DNA from 3 places in the Arthrobacter sp. NicSoilB4 genome. Region 3 is predicted to be linked to each of the others. Evidence: riboswitches for the same ligand, from Rfam matches in the RefSeq annotation. Region 3 holds a riboswitch; each other region holds the start of a gene.
The links. A riboswitch is a leader RNA that binds a small molecule or an ion and turns the genes downstream of it on or off. The one in region 3 is predicted to bind S-adenosylmethionine.

Region 1 (7,336 bases), 1.6 Mb from region 3:
GCGCTTCCGCTACGCCAACCAGGACATGGCGGACCTCGAAGCCAAGCTGATCGAGGCCACCACGCAGGAGAACCCGGCCCGCCGCAAGATCATCGTCACGGACGGCGTCTTCTCGATGGACGGCTTCCTCGCCCCGCTGGAGGCGATCTGCGACCTCGCGGAAAAGTACGACGCCATGGTCATGGTGGACGATTCCCACGCCGTCGGCTTCATGGGCTCCAGCGGCGCGGGCACCCCGGAGCACGCCGGCGTCTCGGACCGCGTGGACATCTACACCGGCACCTTCGGCAAGGCCCTCGGTGGCGCGTCCGGCGGCTACGTCTCCGGCCGCCGCGAAGTCATCGCCATGCTCCGGCAGAAGGCCCGCCCGTACCTGTTCTCCAACTCGCTGGCCCCGGCCATCGTTGCGGCCACGCTGAAGGCCCTGGACCTCGTGGAGAACTCCGGCGAGCTGCGCAGCAAGCTCTTCGCCAACGCCGAACTCTTCCGGAGCCGCATGTCCGAGGAGGGCTTCGAGCTGCTCCCGGGCGAGCACGCGATCGTCCCGGTGATGTTCGGCGACGCCGTGATGGCCGCCAAGGTGGCCGACTCCATGCTGCACAACGGCGTCTTCGTGACGGCGTTCAGCTACCCGGTGGTCCCCAAGGGCGCCGCGCGGATCCGCGTCCAGCTCTCCGCCGCGCACAGCGCCGACGACGTCGAGTCCTGCGTGCAGGCCTTCGTGCGCAGCCGCGAGTCGGTGGCCGCAGCCTCGTAGCGCCCTGCCGGCCGCGGTGCGAAAGTGCTGACGTGACCTCCTGTCGGGTGCAAGGATGGAGGCATGTCAGCTAAATACGATGTCGTGATCGTGGGCGGCGGAATTGCCGGCCTGTCCCTGGCCTCCGCCCTCGCCGGCAAATGCAGCGTGGCCTTGGTCGAAGCCGAGCAGTCGCTGGGGTACCACACGTCCGCCCGGTCGGCCCGGCAGCTGATTCCCAGCTACGGGCCGCCGGTGGTCCAGGAACTGACCATGCGCACGCTGGAACTCATCGGCATCCGGGAGGGCACACGGCCTGAACCCGTGCTCTCGCCGCGCCGGTTCATGCTGATCGGCGACGAGGAAGCCGTCCAGCAGCAGTCCAGCGGCTTCATGCACCGGATCAGCCATGCAGAAGCCCTGAAACTCTGCCCTGCGCTCAAACCGGAATCCTTCTCCGCTGCCGGCCTCGACTCCGGATCCTTCGCCTGCAACGCGTCCTTGCTGCTGGAAGACCACCGGGAGTGGGCGGTTGAGGGCGGCGTGGACATCATCACCGGCGCGAGGGTCCACTCGGCGCAGCGGCTCGGCTCCGGCTGGGAACTCGGCGCCGGGCAGGAGGGCATCCAGGCCGCTGTCGTGGTCAATGCCGCCGGCGCCTGGGCGGACGAATTCGCGGTGCTCAGCGGCGTCGAGAAGCTCGGACTCCAGCCCTACCGCCGCACCGCGGCGATTGTCGACGTCGAACACCCGCTCCCGCAGGGCTGCCCCATGGTGGCCGCCGCGGATGAAAGCTTCTACTTCCGGCGCGACGGCGAACAGGTCCTCATCTCGCCCTCGGAACACGAACCGAGCGGGCCCGAGGACGCGCAGCCGCACCCGGGCGACGTCGAGGCGCTGACCGCCCGGCTCAACACCCTCACCACCCTCGGCATCCGCGGCGTCAGCCGGGCCTGGACGGGACTGCGGACGGAAGCGGCCGACGGTATCCCGGTGGTGGGGTTCGACGCCGAGGCCCCCGGATTCTTCTGGCTTGCCGGCCAGGGCGGCTACGGCTTCCAGACGTCCTCCGGCATCGCCGAACTGGCCGCGGAACTCATCCTCGCAGGCCAGGGCGCCGGCTCTGCCGCAGGCGGCAGTACAGCAGCGGGTCCGGCATCCCGGACAGCGGAAGCGCTGGCGGCGACACGCTGGTCCATCCGGCGCTGAAGAATGGACTCATGAGCACCCTCATTACGAACATTGCCGAGCTGATGACCCAGGACGCGGAGCGCCGCGTCCTGAAGAATGCGGCAATGGTCATCGAGGGCGAACGGATTTCCTGGCTCGGCCCCGCGTCCGACGCGCCGGCCGCCGACGACGCCGTCGACGCCGGTGGCCGGGCCCTGCTGCCGGGCTGGGTCGACTCACACACCCACCTGATCTTCGCCGGCGACCGGACCGCCGAATTCGAGGCCCGGATGGCGGGGGAGAGCTACAGCGCCGGCGGGATCGCCGTGACCACCGGCGCCACCCGGAGCACCAGCGACTTCGACCTCACCCGGCTCGCCATGGGCCGGGTGGCCGAGGCCGTCTCGCAGGGCACCACCTACCTCGAAACCAAGACCGGGTACGGCCTGGACGTCGAAAACGAGGCCCGCAGCGCCCGGATCGCCTCCACCGTGGCGGACGAGGTCACCTACCTCGGCGCGCACCTCGTGCCCGCCGGGATGGACGCCGAGGAGTACACGGACCTGGTCTGCGGCCCCATGCTCGCCGCCGTCCGGCCGTTCGCGCGCTGGGCCGACGTCTTCTGCGAGCGGGGAGCCTTCACCGAGGACCAGTCCCGGCGCGTGCTCCAGGCCTGCCGGGACGCCGGGCTCGGCCTGCGCGTGCACGGCAACCAGCTCGGCGAAGGCCCCGGCGTCCGGCTCGCCGTCGAATTCGGGGCCGCGAGCGTGGACCACGTGAACTACCTGTCCGCGGCCGACGTCGACGCCCTCGCGGCCAGCTGGACCGGCTGGAACGCCGAATCAGGAACCGGGCGCGGCACGGTGGCAACGTGCCTGCCGGCCTGCGACCTGTCCACCCGCCAGCCGCTGGCACCGGGCCGGGAGCTGCTCGACGCCGGCGTGCAGCTCGCGCTGGCCTCCAACTGCAACCCGGGGACCTCCTACACCAGCTCGATTGCGTTCTGCGTCACCACCGCTGTGCTCCAGATGCGCCTGAGCGTCCACGAGGCCGTGCGCGCCGCGACCTACGGCGGCGCGCTGGCCCTCGGCCGGGAGTCCGGGAACGACGCCGACGGCGAACGCGCCGTGGGCTCGATCGCCGTCGGCCACCGCGCGGACCTGCACCTGCTCAACGCGCCCTCGGCCACGCACCTGGCCTACCGGCCCGGCATTCCGCTCACCCACGCCGTCTGGCGCGCGGGGGTCCGTGCCCGCTGACCCACCCAACTGACTCGCAGCAGGGGCCGTTTTGGACGCTCAAAACGGCCCCTGCTGCGAGTCAGTTTCGTTAGTCAGAAAAACATCGGCGGGGCGTCGAGGACTGTCTCGTCGACGCGGCGCTCCACCCACTGGCTGAAGGGCTTGTCCAGCTCATACTTGCCCAGCTCGGTCCGCAGCAGGGTCCGCACCTCGGCATTGTCCGGATTGTTGAGGGACTCGAAGTACTCCACCGACCAGTGGAACCAGCGCATGCAGAACAGCCGCATGGTGAGCCCGTGGGTGACAAACAGCGCGTTCGGGGCGTAGCTGGGTTTCGACCAGTGCCGGTACAGGGTCTCCATGAAGGAGGAGATCCGGTCGTAGACATCGGAGCCGGACTCGCCCTCCCGGAAGCGGTAGAAGAAGTGGCCGTAGGCGTTCCGGAGTTCCTTCTGGTCCTCGATCTCGCCGGCGATCTGGAAGTTGGCCCAGTCCTGCTCCCGCAGCCGCGGCTCCTCGATCACCCGCTCGACCAGCGGACCGAGGTTGAGTGCCTCCAGGGTCTGGTAGGCCCGCAGGTAGGGGGAGACGTACACGCAGGCCTGCCGGCCGTCCAGCAGCCGCCGGACCTGTTCGCCGGCTGCCCGGGCCTGTTCCACGCCGAGTTCGGTCAGCGGAATCCGGTAATCGGGCACCCTGTTGTAGATAGAGGTGTCGGCGTTGGCGGCGGACTGGCCATGCCGGATCATGATGATTTTCCCGGGCGCACTCATAAACCCCAAGCATAGGGCCCGGCCGCGCGGCGGCCCGGATTCAGGCAACTACCGGCAACTGCGGGCAAGATGGAAACATGTTGGTTCCCTCCCGCCGCCGGCTGCGGATTGAAATGTGGATTGTCCTGGGGTTGTCCCTGGGGCAGTCGGCCGTATATTCGGTGGTACAGCTGCTGGACAAGATGACCAGGGCGCCCCTCGCGGAGGGGACTTCCACGCTGAACCGCTCGCAAAGCAGCCGCGAGTATTTCGACCTCACCTACCAGCTGCTGGACATCATCTTCGCCCTGGTGCCCGTGGTCCTGGTGATCTACTTCCTGACGGAACACCGGCCGTCTGGCCACGGCGTCACGGCCTTCCAGCGGCTGGGCCTCAATTTCGACCGGCCCGGCAAGGACCTGCTGCAGGGCTTCGGCCTGGCGGCACTGATCGGCATCCCGTCGCTGGGCCTCTACGCCGCCGGCCGGGCGCTCGGCATCACGACGGCGATCATCCCCAGCGCGCTGGACGCCTACTGGTGGACGGTGCCGGTGCTGGTCCTCTCAGCGATCCGGCACGGGATCGTGGAGGAGGTGATCGTGGTGGGCTACCTGCTGGACCGGCTCGGGAAGCTCGGCTGGGCCATGCCGGCGGCGATCTTTGCCAGCGCCATGCTGCGGGGCAGCTACCACCTGTACCAGGGGTTTGGCCCGTTCATCGGCAATGCCATCATGGGCGTCATCTTCGCCGTGGTCTACACCAAAACCCGCCGGCTGATGCCGCTGGTGATCGCGCATGCGGTGCTGGACATCGTGGCGTTCGTCGGCTTCAGCCTCTTCGGCAAGGCCATCGGCCTGGGCTGAGCAGGCACCAGGCAACGCGGGGTCATTTGGCGCCCATCCGGAGGCTCCGGACGGGCGTGAAGTGACCCCGCGTTGCTCTACAGAGCCGGCCGGACCGCCGGTATGCCGTTAAAGTATTTCGGCCGCCATCGGTGGGTGGCATCATTGGCACCCGCTGATAGCGGCCGAAGTGTGGGGCGGTGAAGCGTCAGATCGTGACGGCTCCGGAAGCCGTCTCGAACGTGACGGACAGGATGCCGGGTGTTCCGCGGGGAGCGATCCAGTTCACGGCGACGTCTTCCAGCGGCTTTTCCACCGGAACACCCAGCCATTCGGTGACGCGCTCGGCGGAGCCGGCAATCGTGAGGGCGGACATCTTGACCTGGCTCTCGTAGGCCTTCGATGGGTGGAGTTCCGGATCGCCCTCCCACTTGAGCATGTACGGGACCTGGGGATCGGCGATGAGCCCGAGGATGCCGATCTGCTTCCAGACCAGTTCGCGGCCGTCCGGGAACTTACGGTTGCCGTTGACGGCGGCGCGGCCGAGCCGCTCCTCGAACGGGGCCAGGTCGTCAACCTCGACGCACCAGCCCATCCAGCCGCCGCCTGCTTCGGAGCGGGCGCGGACGGCCTGGCCGAAGGGGGCCTTGTCGGAAGCCGGGTGGTTCAGGACCTCCACGACCTCCAGGTACTTGTGTCCCGCGAGCGGGATGATCATGTTGCGGGTCCCGAATCGGGGGTGTACTCCGCCCTTCACGGCTTCGACGCCGAGGGCAGACGCAATTCGTTCGGTGGTGGCAGCGAGGCCATCTTGTTCACAGGCGTAAGAGACGTGATCCATGCGCATGACCTCATCTTGGCACTTTGTGATGCGGCTCTCAGCTTAGGGGTGCCTAACCGAGATGGGATGTCATTTTCGGGGAGTCGCCGCAGTGCGCTTTCCCGCGTCATTGCGGGGAACCAGGGGGTCCGCCCGGGCGAATCGGCCGCCCGGCTTCATCTTCGTCACAAAGCTATCCAGAGCCCGGAACCGGTTCCTAGACTGGGGTCAGGTCATGAGTGCCAGCACACAGCCCCGGCTTGCTGGCCGGCAACCCTCGTATCGCGGTGGGGTGCCCCGGGTGAAGACCTGGCTGTCCGGCACCCGCCGGACGGCAAGCGCGGCGCCAGAGTTGCCCCGGGCCCAGAGCTCCGGTGCAGTCTGTGCCCAGTCCCGTTGAGGAGTCTCCGATGTCCAATGCCTGGTCCTTCGAAACCCGCCAGATCCACGCCGGCCAGGAGCCGGACAGCGCCACCGGTGCCCGGTCGCTCCCGATCTACCAGACGACGTCGTTCGTCTTCCCCAGCGCCGAAAGCGCCGCCAACCGCTTCGCCCTGGCCGAACTGGCTCCCATCTACACCCGGATCGGCAACCCCACCCAGGACGCCGTGGAACAACGCGTGGCCAGCCTGGAAGGCGGGCTCGCGGCACTGCTGCTGAGCTCGGGCCAGGCAGCGGAGACCTTCGCGATCCTGAACGTCGCCGAGGCCGGCGACCATGTGGTGGCCAGCCCCAGCCTCTACGGCGGCACCTACAACCTCCTGGCGCACACCCTGAAGAAGTTCGGCATCTCCGTGACCTTCGTGGAGGACCCGGACAACCTGGCGCACTGGCGCGAGGCCGTGCAGCCCAACACCAAGCTCTTCTTTGGCGAAGTGGTCTCCAACCCGCGCCAGGACGTCCTGGACATCGAGGGCATCTCGCAGGTGGCCCACGAGGCCGGGGTCCCGCTGATCGTGGACAACACCCTCTCCACGCCATACCTCATCCGGCCGATCGAGTGGGGTGCGGACATCGTGGTGCACTCCGCCACCAAGTACCTTGGCGGCCACGGAGCAGCGATCGCTGGCGTGATCGTGGATTCCGGCAACTTCGACTTCGGCAAGGATCCGGAGCGCTACCCCGGTTTCAACACTCCCGACCCCACCTACAACGGCCTGGTCTACGCCCGGGACCTCGGCAAGGACGGCGCCCTCGGCGCCAACCTCTCCTACATCCTCAAGGCGCGCGTCCAGTTGCTGCGCGACCTCGGCTCGGCGGTATCTCCGTTCAACGCCTTCCTCATCGCCCAGGGCATCGAGACCCTGAGCCTGCGCGTGGAGCGGCATGTTGCCAACGCCACCAAGGTCGCCGAATGGCTCGAAGCCAGGGACGACGTCGAATCGGTCGCCTATGCCGGGCTGCCGTCGAGCCCCTGGTACGAGCGCGGCCGCAAGTACGGTCCCCGGGGGACGGGCGCCGTCGTGGCCTTCAACATCGCCGGGGGAGCGGAGGCCGGGAAGCGTTTTGTCGATGCCCTCGAACTGCACTCCCACGTGGCGAACATCGGCGACGTGCGCTCGCTGGTCATCCACCCGGCGTCGACCACCCACAGCCAGCTCTCCCCGGAACAGCAGACCGTTGCCGGCGTCAACCCCGGCCTGGTGCGGCTGTCCGTGGGCCTGGAGCACATCGACGACATCCTCGCGGACCTCGAGGCCGGCTTCCGGGCGGCCAAGGACGCCTGAGGTCACACGGGCGTCACAATCTTCGCCACAACGCCACCGCATTTCGTA
Region 2 (7,336 bases), 910 kb from region 3:
GTGCTCCCCGCCGTGCTGGAAGCTCTGACCGAGCTCCTGGCGCCGTTCCCGGTGCAGTTTGGGGCCACCGCGTGCCACGTGCGATCTCCTTCGGCAGGTCCGGATGGGTACCTTCCGAATTTACCGCACGCGGCAGGGGCCGCGGTGCCTCGTCGTTTTCCCGCCCAGTCAGTCCTGGGTGCAGGGGGCCGCGCCGGCAGTGCCGGGTGTGTTCGGCGCCCAGTGCGGGTAGCTGCGCGTGTCGTTGGACGGAACCCAACGTCCGGCGTCCACCACATAGTCCCAGCCGAGGCCGGTCCGGCGCAGCTCCTGGATTCCGGCGAGCAGCCGCTGGGCGTCCTCCAGCCGGGAACCCACGCCGAAGCTTGCCCGCAACGAGCCGGACGGCAGCCCGAGCCGCCGGAGCAGGGGGTGCGCGCAGAACCGTCCGTCACGCAGCCCGAGGCCGTGTTCGGCCGACAGGTACGCAGCGACCAGGCCCGCGTCGTACCCTTCGAGGGAGAAATTGACGACGCCGATCGTGCCCGTGCCCGCCCCGTTCCCCGGTTCACTGCCCGCCGGCACACCGAAGGAAGCGCTGTCCGAGAAGATCTGGTGGACCGTCACTCCGTCGATCCGGGCGAGGCCCTCGACGAGGAAAGACCGGATGGCGTTTTCGTGTGCGTGCCACTGGTCCACGTCCAGGTCGGCGATCACCTGGGTGGCCCGGGCCAGGGTGGCGGCCCCAAGGACATTGGGCGAGCCGCCTTCATGCCGGGCGGGACCGGTGGTCCAGCTCACCGTGTCGATCCGGGCGTCCTGCACGGCTCCGCCGCCGGCCAGGTGCGGTGTGCCGGCGTCGAGCCAGTCGGGACGGCCCACCAGCACGCCGGCGCCGAAGGGCGCGTAGAGCTTGTGCCCCGAGAAGGCGAGGTAGTCGACGTCGTCCGCGGTGATGTCGATCCGCCGGTGCGGGGCGAGCTGGGCTGCGTCGACGACGATCCGGGCCCCGTATTCGTGGGCAAGCGCGGCCAGGGCACGGATCGGCAGGATCTCACCGGTGACGTTGGAGGCGCCGGTGACGGCGAGCAGGCTGACGCCGCCGTGGGCGAGTTCCCCGCGGAGCAGTTCCAGGGTGGCGGCGAGCGTCGGGGCGGCGATGACGTTCCGGTGCGGCACCCGCTGCCAGGGCAGGAGGTTTGCGTGGTGTTCGATGTCGAGATAGAGCACCTCGCCGGTGTGCACGCCGTCGACGGCCGGCAGGCAGCCGGCCAGCAGGTTCAGGGAATCGGTGGTGTTCCGGGTGAAGATCACCGCATCGTCCGGGCGGCCGCCCACGAAATCGCGGACAATGGTGCGGGAGTTCTCGTAAACCGAGGTGCTGATCTGGGAGGCGTAGCCGGCGCCGCGGTGGACGCTGGCGTAGAACGGCAGGATTTCGTTGAGATAGGCCGAGACCACGGACAGTGCGGGCGCCGAGGCACCGTAGTCCAGGTTGGCGTAGCGGACGTGGCCGCCCTGGATGAGCGGCGCCTGGATCTCGGCGCCGGTCACCGCGGCCAGCGGGCGGCGGCCGGCGGCGAACCGCGCATCGGGACGGCCCTGGCCGGCGTCGGCGTGGAGTTCGGGGGTGGCAGGGAATGTGGCAGTCGTCATGGGACCTCGATCGAAAAGGACCCCACATGCCGGGGATCCGCGCTTGCCGGGTCCGTTCCGGACCGGCCAGGTCGTCACCCGGGGCACCCCGCCGCGAATGGAGGGTTGCCGGCCAGCAAACCGGGGTTTCGCGCTGGCACTCGTGACCTGGTTCGAGCGTAGGCCATGCCTGCTGCCGCAGAAAAGGCAGGGAAGGAATATGAAGAGCTTTGTTACGCGGCGTCGTCCGGACCGGCCGGACGACGCCGGATGTTGCTAGAGCAGGTCGTCCAGGCCCGGGTTGAGCCGCTTCAGGACCTCGGAGTGCAGGATGGAGTTGGTGGCGAGGGCGTTGCCGCCGAAGGGGCCGTCTTCGCCTTCGAGGGACGTGAAGCGCCCGCCTGCCTCGGTGACGATGGGTACCAGCGCGGCCATGTCGTAGAGATTCAGTTCGGGCTCGCAGGCGATGTCGACGGCGCCTTCGGCCACGAGGCAGTAGGACCAGAAGTCACCGTAGGCGCGGGTGCGCCAGACTTCCTCGGTGAGGCCGAGGAACTCGTCGAGGTTGCCGCGCTGCTTCCAGCCGCCCAGGCTGGAGTAGGACAGGGAGGCGTCCGAGAGTTCCGAGACGTTGGACACCCGGAGCCGGGTAGCGGCGGCCAGCGAACGGCCCATGTATGCTCCGGCGCCCTTGGCGGCCCACCAGCGCTTGCCCAGGGCGGGTGCGCTCACGACGCCGACCACCGGCTCGCCTTCGTCGACGAGGGCGATCAGCGTGGCCCAGACGGGGACGCCGCGGACGAAGTTCTTGGTCCCGTCAATCGGGTCGATGATCCAGCGGCGGGAGCCGTGGCCGGAGCTGCCGAATTCCTCGCCGAGCACGGCGTCGCGCGGACGGGACCGCGACAGCTGGCCGCGGATGGCTTCTTCGGCTGACTTGTCGGCGTCGGTCACCGGCGTCAGGTCCGGCTTCGTCTCGATCCGAAGGTCGAGCGCCTTGAAGCGGCTCATGGTCTGGGAATCTACGGAATCTGCCAGTACATGGGCAAGGCGCAGGTCATCGTTGTAGCTCGAAGCGGGTTGACTCATGGTTCCAAACTACCGCCAAAGCGTGCGGGGGAGCGGTAGGCGGCACCGCAGCCGGCTACGAGACGGTGCCCAGTTCCTTGACGTCCTGCGCTTCCATCCGCGGGTCCGTGCCCAGCAGGCGGCGGAGCGAGGCGAGCCGGGCCGGGCCGGATTCGCCCGCGTGGCCGGCGGCCACCCAGGCGTCCACCCCGCAGTTGACCGCGCTGGAATCGTGCTTGCAGCCCCGCTCGCAGTCGTCGGTGCCGGGCTCGAGGTCCGGGAAGGACCGCAGGATCCGGTCCGGGTCCACATGGGCCAGGCCGAAGGATCGGATGCCCGGGGTGTCGATGATCCAGCTGCCCGCCGGGGCATCGTTGACCTTCAGGGCCAGGGCGGAGGAGGACGTGTGCCGGCCGCGTCCGGTGACGGCGTTGACGCCGCCGGTGGCGCGCTCGGCGCCGGTCAGGGCATTGACCATGGTGGATTTGCCGACGCCGGAATGGCCCAGCATGACGGTGACCTTCCCGTCGAGATGGGCGCGCAGCTCGGAGACGGCGTCCTTGTCCAGCCGGGCGGACAGCCCGTCGTCCGAGCGGGCGTCGATGCCGGACGCCGCGGAATCCGCCGTCTTGGAGATGATCACGGGGAAATCAAGGTGCTGGTAGTTGGAGAGGAGTTCCGCGGGGTCCTTGACGTCGGCCTTGGTGACGAGCAGCAGCGGCTCGATGCCGGCGTCGTACGCGGCGACGAGGGCGCGGTCGATGAAGCCGGTCCTCGGCTCGGGGTTGGCGGCCGCCACGACGATCACCAATGTGTCGGCATTGGCGACGACGGCGCGCTCGATCGGGTCCGTGTCGTCGGCGCTGCGCCGCAGCAGGGTCCTGCGGTCCTGGATCTTGACCAGCCGCGCCAGCGTGTCCGGTTCGCCGCTGACATCGCCGACGAGTGAGACGAAGTCGCCGGCCACCACGGGGTTGCGCCGCAGCTCCCGGGCGCGGGCGGCGATGATCTTGCGTTCTTCGGGTGAGCCTTCGGCGACGACGGCGGTGTAGCGGCCGCGGTCAACGGTGATGATCCGCCCGGTCACGGCGTCGTCGTAGGCGGGCCGGTCCTTGGTGCGGGGCCGGGTGCCCTTCTTGTTGGGGCGGATCCGGACGTCGGATTCGTCCCAGGAATCAGTGCTGCGTGCCACCGGCGGAGTCCTTCTCTGCAGTGGTTCGCTGCGCCAGCATGGCTTCCCAGAGCTGCGGGAAGTCCGGCATGGTCTTGGCCGTGGTCGCGATGTCCTCGACCTCGACGCCGGGCACGGCCAGGCCCAGGATGGCACCAGCGGTGGCCATGCGGTGGTCGGCATAGCTGTGGACGACGCCGCCGTGCAGCGGCGCGGGGCGGATGACGAGGCCGTCGGCGGTCTCCTCGGCATCGCCGCCCAGGCGGTTGATCTCGGCCACGAGGGCGGCGAGCCGGTCGGTTTCGTGCCCGCGGAGGTGGGCGATTCCGGTCAGCCGTGAGGGTCCGGAGGCGAGGGCGCACAGTGCGGCGACCGTCGGGGCGAGTTCGCTGGTCTCGTCGAAGTCCGCACCCGTGATCTCGGGTCCGCCGGTGACGGTCAGGGTGCCGTCCGTCAGCGTCACGTTCGCGCCCATGGCGGTCAGGATTCCGCGCCAGAGGTCGCCGACCTGCGTGGTCTCTGCAGGCCAGTTGGGGATCCGCACCGTCCCGCGGGTGGCCAGGGCCGCCGCGAGGAACGGTCCGGCGTTGGAGAGGTCCTGTTCGATCCGCTGGTCAAAGGCCCGGATCGGACCGGGGGAGACAACCCAGTGGTTCGGCACGGAGTCATCAACCGCCACGCCGACGCCGCGCAGCACGGCCACGGTCATGTTGATGTGGTCCAGGCTCGGCACGGGCTTGCCCGGGTTTTTGGTGCTGCGGTGCTCCAGATGGAGGCCTTCGGCGAAGCGGGCGCCGGCCAGCAGCAGCGCGGAGACAAACTGGGACGAGGCGCTGGCATCGATCACGAGGTGCCCGCCGCGGACTTCACCCGTGCCCCGGACGGTGAACGGCAGCGACGACGCCGTTCCGCCGTCGGGCGCGCTGACGGCGACGCCAAGGCCGGCCAGGGCCTCGATGATGGTGCCCATGGGGCGCTTGCGCGCATGCGGATCGCCGTCGAACAGTGACACTCCCCGGCGCAGGGCCGCGACGGGCGGCACGAAGCGCATGACCGTCCCGGCCAGGCCGCAGTCGATCACGGTGTCCGCAGCGGCAACGCCGGGGGTGATGGGGGTGATTTCCAGGTCCGGGCCGAAGTCGCCGTCGCCGGGAACCTCCACGATGCTGGCCCCCAACTGGCGCAGCGCCTCGATCATGAGGGCAGAGTCCCGGGAGTGCAGGGGAGCGCGCAACCGGGAGGGCCCGTCGGCGAGGGCCGCCAGCACGAGGTACCGGTTGGTCAGGGACTTCGATCCCGGCACAGTGACCGTCGCGTCAACGGGCCGTTCGGCGAAGGGCGCCCGCCACAGCGGAGCGGTCCCGGCCGGAAGGGGGTGGGCAGCGGCGGTGGGGGTGGTGCCTGTCATTGCTGTTTTAGGCTCCGTGGGTGTGGTCTACGGCTTTGCGCACGGCCTTGTCGGCCTTCTTCAGCTGCTTGCCGGTGGTCTTCCTGACATCAGCGGCGAGGTGGCCGGCGTTCTTCTTGGCGTCCGCGGCCAGATGCTCGGCGCGCCAGGCCAGGCTGGGCCTGCCGTTTGTGTCGACGGCGGCCAGCAGCACGCCGCCGGTCAGCGTGACGTTCTTGAGCAGCTGCTTGCGGCGGGCCTCGCGCCCTTCCTTGGACGTGATGTCCGCACTGCGCCATTCAACGTAGCCGTTGAGCGCGGAGATCGCGGCCAGGACGGTGGCGGCCAGGCGTGCTGACTTGCCGAGCGCGAAGAGGACGCCCGCTCCAATCTGGGTGCCGCCGATAACGCGGGCCAGGACCTTCTCGTTGGTCTGGAAGGGTAGGGATTCAGCCGCGCGGCGCAGCAGGGGTGAGAGCTGCGTCGCGGTGTCATCCGCATTCTTGAGCTTGTCCATGCCTGCAAGGACGAAACTGGAGGCGAGCATGGGCCGGGCGAGAAAGCGGACAAAGGACATGAATTTCCTCCTGGATGGACGAACCGCGGAATCAATGCGGGAGAACCGGTTCTAGTCTTGCACTTTTGCGGAATATTTGCCCGCCCGGCGGGGTTGTGAATGACAGGTCCCGGCGGTTGGTCTGCGGTGGTCAAGGAGCAGGACAGCGCAGGACATTGCGGGACAACACGAGCAGGATAACGAGTCAGGTCAGCCCGCATGACGGGCTGAAACACGGTGGTGAGGCTGGAGAACTCCGGCGCGGCGCCAGGGAGGCGGAAATTTGATTCTGGTGAAGGACGGTTTCACCCGGGACGCAACGCTTATCAGGGACACCATGCAGCCCGCGGCGGACGCCGCAGAGTTGTGGACGATGGCCCTGCAGGATGGAGGCGTGCCGGCGATTCCGGACGCGCGCCGGAAGGTGACAGTAGACTTGAAGGCAATGAGCACCATGGATCCGGCCGTTGCGGCCATGCACGAGGCGTCCGGAAACGGCGCCACGCCTGCCGAGTCACCTGTCGCCGGCACTGCCGGCGCACTTTCCACCCCTGCCCTGGAATCAAGCGCAGTTCAGGATGCGGCCGCCCAGGAGCTGATCGTGGACGGCCAGGCACTCGATGTCGCGACGGAAACGGCGGAGGACCGCCGCGTGCGGTTCGAACGGGACGCCATGCAGTATGTGGACCAGTTGTATTCCGCGGCCATGAGGATGGCCCGGAATCCCGCGGATGCCGAGGACCTCGTGCAGGAGGCGTACACGAAGGCCTTTTCGGCTTTCCACCAGTACAAGCCGGGCACCAACCTGAAAGCCTGGCTCTACCGCATCCTGACAAACACTTACATCAACCTCTACCGCAAGCGGCAGCGCGAGCCTTTGCAGTCCAACTCGGACACGATCGAGGACTGGCAGCTCGCCCGGGCAGAGTCGCACACGTCCTCGGGACTCCGCTCGGCCGAGGCCGAGGCGCTGGACCACCTGCCGGATTCCGACGTAAAGCGGGCGCTGCAGGCCATCCCGGAGGAATTCCGGCTGGCGGTGTACTTCGCCGACGTCGAGGGATTCGCGTACAAGGAAATTTCAGACATCATGAACACCCCGATCGGGACCGTGATGTCCCGTCTGCACCGGGGCCGGAAGATGCTGCGGGACATGCTCGCCGACTATGCCGCCGAGCGGGGATTCAGGGCCGCCGATGCCACCGCTGCGGCCGGAAGCAACAAACAGGAGAACAGGAAATGAGCGACTGCCAGGGACTGGGCGACTGCGACGACGCCCGGATGCAACGTATCTACGAGTATCTGGATGGTGCCCTCACTCACGATGACATCGCCGAGATCAAGGACCACCTGGAGGGCTGCCCCGAATGCTTTGAGCAGTACGACCTCGAATGTGTCATCCGCGTGATGGTCAAGCGTTCGTGCACGGAAGCCGCCCCGGAGAACCTGAAGAACTCGATCCTGGACCGGATCCACTCGAGCAACCCCGTCGAGGCCTGACCCAAACAGGCCCGGCGCCGCCTGGAACGTTGTTAAACAG
Region 3 (7,336 bases):
AACACCCCGAGCAGCGTCACCGGCACGGTGGTGAGGACCACTACCGCCCAGCCGGGCAGCCCGGCGTCGGCCGTCACCTCCGGAAGAACCGCAGAGAAACTGGAGAACACGGTGCGGAGGTTCAGCCCGATCAACACCAGGCACACGCCCAGGTAGGCCAGGGCGCGGCGGCTGGCGACCCGGGTGGGTTCCGCGGCCGGGACGTCGTCGATTTCGGCGTCCACCAGCATGCCCCGGCCGTCCTCGATGTCGAGGCCGCCGACGGTGGAGTCCTGGGAGTTCTTCGGTGCAGTCACGGACCCATTCTGGCAGGCCGCTCGCCGCAGGCGTTGTCAACAGCGCTGGCCTTGGCAGCAGCGCCCCGCCGGCGCCCCCTTCAGTTCCGGCTGAGGATCAGGTAGCGTTCGTCGCTGATTTCCTTTCCCCACAGCGCCGGGTCCGTCAGCGGCACGACGTCGGCGTGGTGGCGGTGCCGGAGGACCAGTTCCCGGCACTCGTTCGAGGGGATGCCAGCCCCGGTGCCCCACATCCCTTCCACCAGGACCAGCGTTCCGGGTCCGCGCAGGAGCCGCGTCCACCGGCCAAGCGCGGCGTCCGGGTCCGGGAGTGCCCACAGCACGTGACGGGCCAGGACGACGTCGAAGCCCGCCTGCGCGTACGGCGGCGCCGAGGCATCACCCTGCAGGAATTCAACGGCAGCCGGAAGCCGGCCGCCGGCCGCTTCCGCCGCTCCGGCGGCCTTGGCCCGCGCCGCGTCCACCATCCGGGCGGACAGGTCCAGGCCCCGGACGCGGTGTCCGGCCCCGGCGAGCAGCATGGACAGGCTGCCGGTCCCGCAGCCCAAATCCGCCACGTCGCTGCCGGGCAACGGGATGAGCGGCAGGATCAGGTCCGCCCAGGCCCGGCGGACGCCCGGATCCAGCAGGCCGTGGTCGGCTTCCCGGTCGAAGTCCGCCGCCTGCCCGTCCCAGTATTCGCGTATTGCGTCGTTCATGCGGACAGTCTGCCACGGACCCCGGACAGGAACGCGTGCCACGGTCCCACCGGCCCGACGCCGGAACTCCACTATTCTGGAAGGGATGAGTGAAACCCCAGAATCCCCCGAAACGCCGCAGCCACCGCGCCCCGTGACCCCCGGCAGCCAGGCCTCCTTCGGCACGTACGGCGGCCGCCCGGTCAGCTTCGTGCGCCGCGGCACCAGGCTGCAGGGCCGCCGGCAGGTTGCGTGGGAGGAACATTCGGACCGGTGGGCCGTCGACGTCCCCCGGCACATCGCCAACACCTCCGTACACCCGGACTACGTCTTCGACGCCGAAGCCGAGTTCGGCCGCAAGGCGCCGCTGATCGTGGAGATCGGCTCCGGGCTCGGCGACGCCGTCTGCCACGCCGCGGAGGAGAACCCGGACACGGATTTCCTTGCCGTGGAGGTCTACACGCCGGGGCTGGCCAACACCCTGATCAAGATCAACAGCCGCGGCCTGAGCAACGTCCGGGTCGTGGAGGCGAACGCCCCCGAGGTGCTCGCCACCATGCTGCCGGCCGGTTCCGTGACGGAGCTCTGGGTCTTCTTCCCGGACCCCTGGCACAAGTCCCGGCACCACAAGCGCCGCCTCATCCAGCCGGCCTTCGCCGAACTGGCCTCACGGGCCCTCAAGCCCGGCGGCCTCTGGCGTATCGCGACGGACTGGTCCAACTACGCCGTGCACGTCCGGGAAGTCCTGGCCGGCTCCCCCGACTTCGAGAACCTGCACGACGGCGAGCGCAGCGGCTCCGAGAGCCCCCTCACCAAGGTGTGGGAATCCGGCGTCGAGTCCCTTGTGGGCGGCGCCCCCGTCAAGGAGGGCCGCGCGCCTGTGAGCACAGAACACACCGGCCCGAACGAGGGCACCGACGAGACGGGCGGCTGGGCTCCGCGGTTCGACGGCCGGATCCTGACGAGTTTCGAGAACAAAGCGCACGAGGCGGGCCGGCTGATCTTTGACCTGAGCTACCGGCGCCGGTAGCCCGGGAAAAGGCCGCCGCCAGCCGACGGGCCGGCCTTTCGGGTCCGCCGAGGCGGTGCCTGCCAAAGTCCGGATTCCCGGGTGCTGTTCGTGGGCGGCTCGGCGTGGCACGATTGCGGAAGATGCAAGAACCGGGCCGGCCAGAGGCCCGGCAGAACCACCGAGCCAGTTGAGGAACCCGCCATCAAAAAAGAAATGAAAACCGCTGCGGACGCTGCGGAAGACATCACGAATTCCCGTGCGCTGGAGCTCGTGGCCCGTGCCGGTTTCGCCGTGAGCGGCGTCCTGCACTTCCTCATCGGCCTGGTCGCAATCCGGCTGGCCATGGGTGGGGAAGGCAAGGCCGACGTCAGCGGCGCGGTCCAGCAGCTCGCCAGCCAGCCGGCCGGCCCGCTGTTGCTGTGGACTTCATTTGCGGCCTGCGTTGCCCTCGCCATCTGGCAGACCAGTGACGCCATTTTCGATTTCGAGCACCTGCCGGCCAAAAAGAAACTGGCCAAGAAGCTCAAAGCCGCGCTGCAGGCCGTCGTCTACGCCGGGCTGGCCATCACGCTGTTCTCGTTCGCCAACGGCGCCGGGTCTGACCAAAGCAGCTCCACGAGCGATCTCACGGCGTCCGTGATGAAAGCCCCCGGCGGCTACGTCCTCCTGCTCGCCATCGGGGCGGCCGTGGGAATCACGGGAATCGTGTACGCCATCAGGGGCTTCCGCCAGTCATTCGCCAAATACCTCCGCCTTCCGGCCTCGCAAAAAGCGCGGACGGCGGTGACGGTCCTGGGCGTCGTGGGCTATGCGGCCAAAGGGATCGCCCTGCTGCTCGTGGGACTCCTGGTCATCATTGCCACCGTCAAAGTGCACCCCGAGGAGTCAACCGGGATCGACGGCGGGTTGAAGGCCCTCCGCGACCAGCCCTTCGGCGTGTACATGCTGGCCGCCGTCGGCGTGGGCCTGATCTGCTACGGCATCTTCATGATGGTGCGGGCGAAACTCGCAAAAATGTAACGCCACATTCCGGACGCCCACGGGAAACCGGGCGTTTGTGATCGTTTGTTGCAGAACGTGTCGTAATTATTGGGAAATCGAAGATTCTGCAGGAAAGTAGGTGTTGCCTCCACCGGAAACGGTCGGGGCAACAAAAAACGTCCTTCTGAACGAATTACCAACCATCCAGATCGGCTGAGAGACCTGGCTCGATGACGCCGTAGCAACCACCTTCGGGCACGGTGCTAATGCCAGGACCGATGGATATTGCCACGATCCCAAGTTCCCACCAACCTGCGCCCTGCGGCGGCCGGCGTGTGTGGGGCCTGCGGTTCTGGAGTTCCTCGGTCATGACCGAGAGGATCCCCGATGGATACCAATGAATCACGCACGGCAACGACGAACGCGAAGGCAAAACGCCGCGCGCTGCGTTTGCTGACCCTGATGGGGGCGGCGGCCCTGGCCCTGAGCGCCTGCGGCGCCAACCCGGCCGGATCCGCGGCCTCGCAGGTCCAGGATGGAACTCCGGTGCAGGGCGGAACGTTCGTCTTCGCCGAGGTCACCCCGATCAACAACTTCCAGACCCAGGCGGCGCGCTTCTACGAAAAAGCGAACGTCCTCAACAGCGTGCTGGACCGGCTGACCTATTTCGATGCCAAGAAGGGCGAGCTTGTCCCCTGGATCGCCAGCAAGTTCACCGCGAGCGAGGACCAGACAAAGTTCACCTTCACGATCCGCCCGGGAGTGACCTTCAGCGATGGAACACCGCTGGACGCCAAGGCTGTCCAGGCCAACTTCGAGGCCCTGGGCAAGGGCATCGAGGGCGCGAAGATCCAGCCGAACGTTGATTTCTCCACCTACCAGTCCTCCCGGGTCATCGGCGAGGACCAGGTGGAAGTAACACTGTCCTCCCCCGACGCCAACTTCCTGCGCGCCACGTCCTCCGTCACCGCCGGACTCGTTTCGCCGAAGACCCTCACCCTGGACAACGCCGGCCAGTCGGCCATCGCGAAGATCTCCGGTTCCGGTCCCTTCACCTTCGAATCAGAGAAGGCCGACGAGGAAATCGTCCTGGCTAAGCGTTCCGACTACGCCTGGGCCCCGGAAGGTGCCGCCAACCAGGGCGCCGCCTATCTGGACAAGGTCGTCGTGAAGTACCTGCCGGAAGTGGCGCACCGTGCGGGCGCTGTGCAGACCGGCCAGGTTGACTTGGTCCGCGGCCTGCAGCCGGCCGACGAAACCGCCCTGGCCGGGAGCGGCAACCAGGTCCTGCCGGCCAAGGGCATTGACCTGACCGCAAACATGGCAGCCGTGCGGATCGGCAGCGGCAAACTCGCGGACGCGAAGGTCCGCCAGGCACTGCAGCTGGGCATCGACCGGCCGACGCTTAAGGACACGGTGCTCTCCGACAGCTACGAACTCGCCGGCTCCGTGCTGAACCGTGAAGCGCCTGACTTCACTGATTTCTCCGCCGATTTGGCCTACAACCCGGAGAAGTCGAAGAGCCTGCTGGAGGAGGCCGGCTGGGCGGTTGGCTCCGACGGCATCCGCGCCAAGGACGGCCAGAAGCTCGAGGTCACCGTCACGTCGTCGAACAACTCCGTGGTCATCAAACCCGCTTTCGAACTGATCGAGCAGCAGTGGCGCAAGATCGGCGTGAAGCTGGTCAACCGCGCGGCAGACAACGCCTTCCTGGCGACCGCGATGAAGGATCCCAACGTGGAATTCTTTGGCACCCGGCAGTTCGCCTACGGCGGCCTGGGCCCGGTCTTCGGCCCGGTCACCAATACCCAGACGTTGAACGCGGACCAGCAGCTCAATGAGCTCTTTGCCACGGAACGCGCCGCCGCCAGCCCGGCAGCGCACAAGCAGCTGGTCGCCGAAGAGCAGCGCGCGCTGGTTGTCGACCAGGCGTTGGCCCTCGTGCTCTGGGACGAAGTCCAGGTTTACGGCGCCAACGCGAAGGCGCATGTCGACTTCACCTCCGGTACCGCGCCGGTCTTCCAGGGTGCCTGGAAGACCGGCAAGTAGGTCGTTATGGGCCCCTACTTTGCGCGGCGCCTCGGGCAGGCACTGCTTGTCATCTGGCTGGCGTACACGCTCGTCTTCCTGGCAGTCCAGCTGCTGCCCAGCGATCCGGTCACGATCTTCCTCTCGGCGGACGCTGCGGCGGACCAGGCAACGATCGATGCCATGAAGGCCCAATACGGCTACGACCAGCCGCTGCTGGTGCAGTACTTCAGCCAGCTTGGGCAGCTGCTCGGTGGAGACGTGGGGTATTCCCTGGCCTCCGGGCAGTCGGTGGCGACCCGCATCGGCGCGGTGGCCGGGTCCACCCTGGCGCTGGCCTCCAGCGCCTTCGTGTTGGCCGTCGTCCTCGCGGTGGCCCTCGTGGCCTCGGCCACGCTGAGCCGCTCGGCGGCGCTGAAGCGATTCATCACCAATCTCCCGCCGCTGTTCGCAGCGGTTCCGGTGTTCTGGCTCGGACTCGTGCTGCTGCAGCTGCTGTCCATCCAGCTCGGGGTGATGTCCCTTTTCCCGGACGGCTCCTTTGCGTCGCTGGCAGTTCCCGTCCTGGTCCTGGCCCTTCACGTTTCCGCCCCGATCGCGCAGGTACTGCTCAAGAGCATCACCCACGTCTATGAGCAGCCTTTTGTCGACGTGCTGCGGGCGAAGGGCGCATCCCCCGCGTGGATCTTCTACCGCCACGCCCTGAAGAATGCCGCGGGTCCGGCAATGACCATTGCCGGCATCACGGTCGGGACGCTGCTTGCCGGTTCCGTCATCACGGAGACCGTTTTCGCCCGCTCCGGCCTGGGCTCGGTGGTCCTTCAGGCCGTCACAGGCCAGGATGTCCCGCTGGTCCAGGGTCTGGTCCTCCTGACGGCGTCGGCGTTCGTTGCAGTGAACCTGATCGTCGACCTGCTGTATCCGCTGCTGGATCCCCGCATCCTCAAGAGCAGTGCCCACGGCTCGCCAAAAGCACTGGCTGCCTGAGACGGAACGGAGAACCTTGTGAGTATCGAGCTACTACAAACAGATCCTGGCCCCGAGCTGGCGCTGCCGCCGGCCGGCGGCGGCGCCGTCCGTGGCCAGGAAGGGCGCCAAGGAAGCATCCTGCGCTCGGCGGGCCTGTGGCTGACCGTCATTCCGCTGCTGATCGTTCTGGGGTGGGCCTTCCTGCCGGGCCTGTTCAGTGCTTTCGACCCCATCAGTGGCATTCCGAAGCAGAAATTCCAGCCGCCAAGTGCCGGGCACTGGTTCGGCACCGACCACTTGGGCCGGGACGTCTACACGAGGGTCGTCTACGGCACCTCGCAGACCCTGCTCACCGCAGGACTCGCTGTCCTGATCGGTTTCGTGGCGGGAACGGCGTTGGGCCTCTTTGCCGCGACGGCGGGGAGGGCCGCCGATGCGGGCACCATGCGCCTCGTGGACGTGCTTTTGGCGGTGCCCGGATTCCTGATCTCCCTGATCATCGTGACGGCGTTCGCCCCGGGACCGATCTCGCTCGGTGTGGGTGTGGGCATCGCCTCGATTGCCTCGTTCGCCCGCGTGGTGCGCTCGGAAGTCCTGCGCGTCCGCAACCTGGACTACGTCGAGGCCGCTTTCCTCAACGGGGGATCCTACCGGTCCGTCGTCTGGAAGCATGTCCTGCCGAACTCATGCGGCCCGGTCCTCGCTCTGCTGGCCGTCGACCTTGGCGCTGCCATTCTCGCAATTTCCGGGCTTGGCTTCCTCGGCTTCGGCGCACCTCCCCCCACCCCGGAATGGGGCCTGCTGATCTCCGAGGGTCGGCAGTACCTCGCCGGCGCGTGGTGGATGACAAGCCTCCCCGGCCTGGTCATCGTGCTGACGGTGGTGTTGTTGGCCGGTCTCGGACGCCAGCTTCTCAAGATCTTCCGGTTCTAGTGAGGAGCCCCATGACTCTCAACGCAGTAAAACCCATCACCGAGCCCGGGCCGCTACTTGAGGTGCGCGGACTGCAGGTCCAATACGGCCGCGGTCCAGGGGCCGTCGTGGCCGCGGATTCACTCGACCTGGTCCTCAAGCCGGGTGAAATCGTCGCCGTCGTTGGCGAATCCGGTTCCGGCAAGAGCACGCTGGCCAAATCGCTCATCGGCCTTCTCCCCAAAGCCGGAGGGATCTCTGCCGGAACCATTGTGTTCGACGGCATTGAGCTGACCGCGCTTTCCGAACGCGCCATGGAGAAAGTCCGTGGCCGCAAGATCGGCATGGTTCCGCAGGATCCCGGCGGTTCGCTGGACCCGGTCAAGACGGTCGGATCCCAAGTGGCCGAGGTCTTCCGGCTGCACCCGGAGGAAGGCAAGCGCTCCAGGAGCGAGATCCGG

Region 1: it holds a riboswitch for S-adenosylmethionine, as region 3 does, so the genes downstream of both, LDO13_RS05485 (bifunctional o-acetylhomoserine/o-acetylserine sulfhydrylase) here and LDO13_RS16595 (ABC transporter substrate-binding protein) in region 3, are expected to answer to the same signal.
Region 2: it holds a riboswitch for S-adenosylmethionine, as region 3 does, so the genes downstream of both, LDO13_RS12260 (aminotransferase class V-fold PLP-dependent enzyme) here and LDO13_RS16595 (ABC transporter substrate-binding protein) in region 3, are expected to answer to the same signal.

The regions. Positions count from the first base shown of each region.
Region 1 is NZ_AP024653.1:1,233,078-1,240,413, forward strand. It holds gene LDO13_RS05455 (glycine C-acetyltransferase) at 1-757, shown strand, start outside; gene LDO13_RS05460 (FAD-dependent oxidoreductase) at 821-1,945, shown strand; gene hutI (imidazolonepropionase) at 1,957-3,165, shown strand; gene LDO13_RS05470 (histidine phosphatase family protein) at 3,240-3,920, opposite strand; gene LDO13_RS05475 (type II CAAX endopeptidase family protein) at 3,998-4,762, shown strand; gene LDO13_RS05480 (VOC family protein) at 4,950-5,588, opposite strand; SAM riboswitch class IV at 5,793-5,908, shown strand; gene LDO13_RS05485 (bifunctional o-acetylhomoserine/o-acetylserine sulfhydrylase) at 5,972-7,288, shown strand.
Region 2 is NZ_AP024653.1:2,695,126-2,702,461, reverse strand. It holds gene LDO13_RS12265 (class I SAM-dependent methyltransferase) at 1-78, opposite strand, end outside; gene LDO13_RS12260 (aminotransferase class V-fold PLP-dependent enzyme) at 169-1,635, opposite strand; SAM riboswitch class IV at 1,670-1,783, opposite strand; gene hisN (histidinol-phosphatase) at 1,891-2,703, opposite strand; gene LDO13_RS12250 (ribosome small subunit-dependent GTPase A) at 2,759-3,874, opposite strand; gene aroA (3-phosphoshikimate 1-carboxyvinyltransferase) at 3,858-5,261, opposite strand; gene LDO13_RS12240 (DoxX family protein) at 5,269-5,817, opposite strand; gene LDO13_RS12235 (sigma-70 family RNA polymerase sigma factor) at 6,242-7,039, shown strand; gene rsrA (mycothiol system anti-sigma-R factor) at 7,036-7,296, shown strand.
Region 3 is NZ_AP024653.1:3,600,696-3,608,031, forward strand. It holds gene LDO13_RS16575 (MFS transporter) at 1-230, opposite strand, end outside; gene LDO13_RS16580 (class I SAM-dependent methyltransferase) at 377-994, opposite strand; gene trmB (tRNA (guanosine(46)-N7)-methyltransferase TrmB) at 1,080-2,003, shown strand; gene LDO13_RS16590 (DUF1206 domain-containing protein) at 2,199-3,005, shown strand; SAM riboswitch class I at 3,164-3,251, shown strand; gene LDO13_RS16595 (ABC transporter substrate-binding protein) at 3,354-5,015, shown strand; gene LDO13_RS16600 (ABC transporter permease) at 5,022-5,981, shown strand; gene LDO13_RS16605 (ABC transporter permease) at 6,000-6,896, shown strand; gene LDO13_RS16610 (ABC transporter ATP-binding protein) at 6,908-7,336, shown strand, end outside.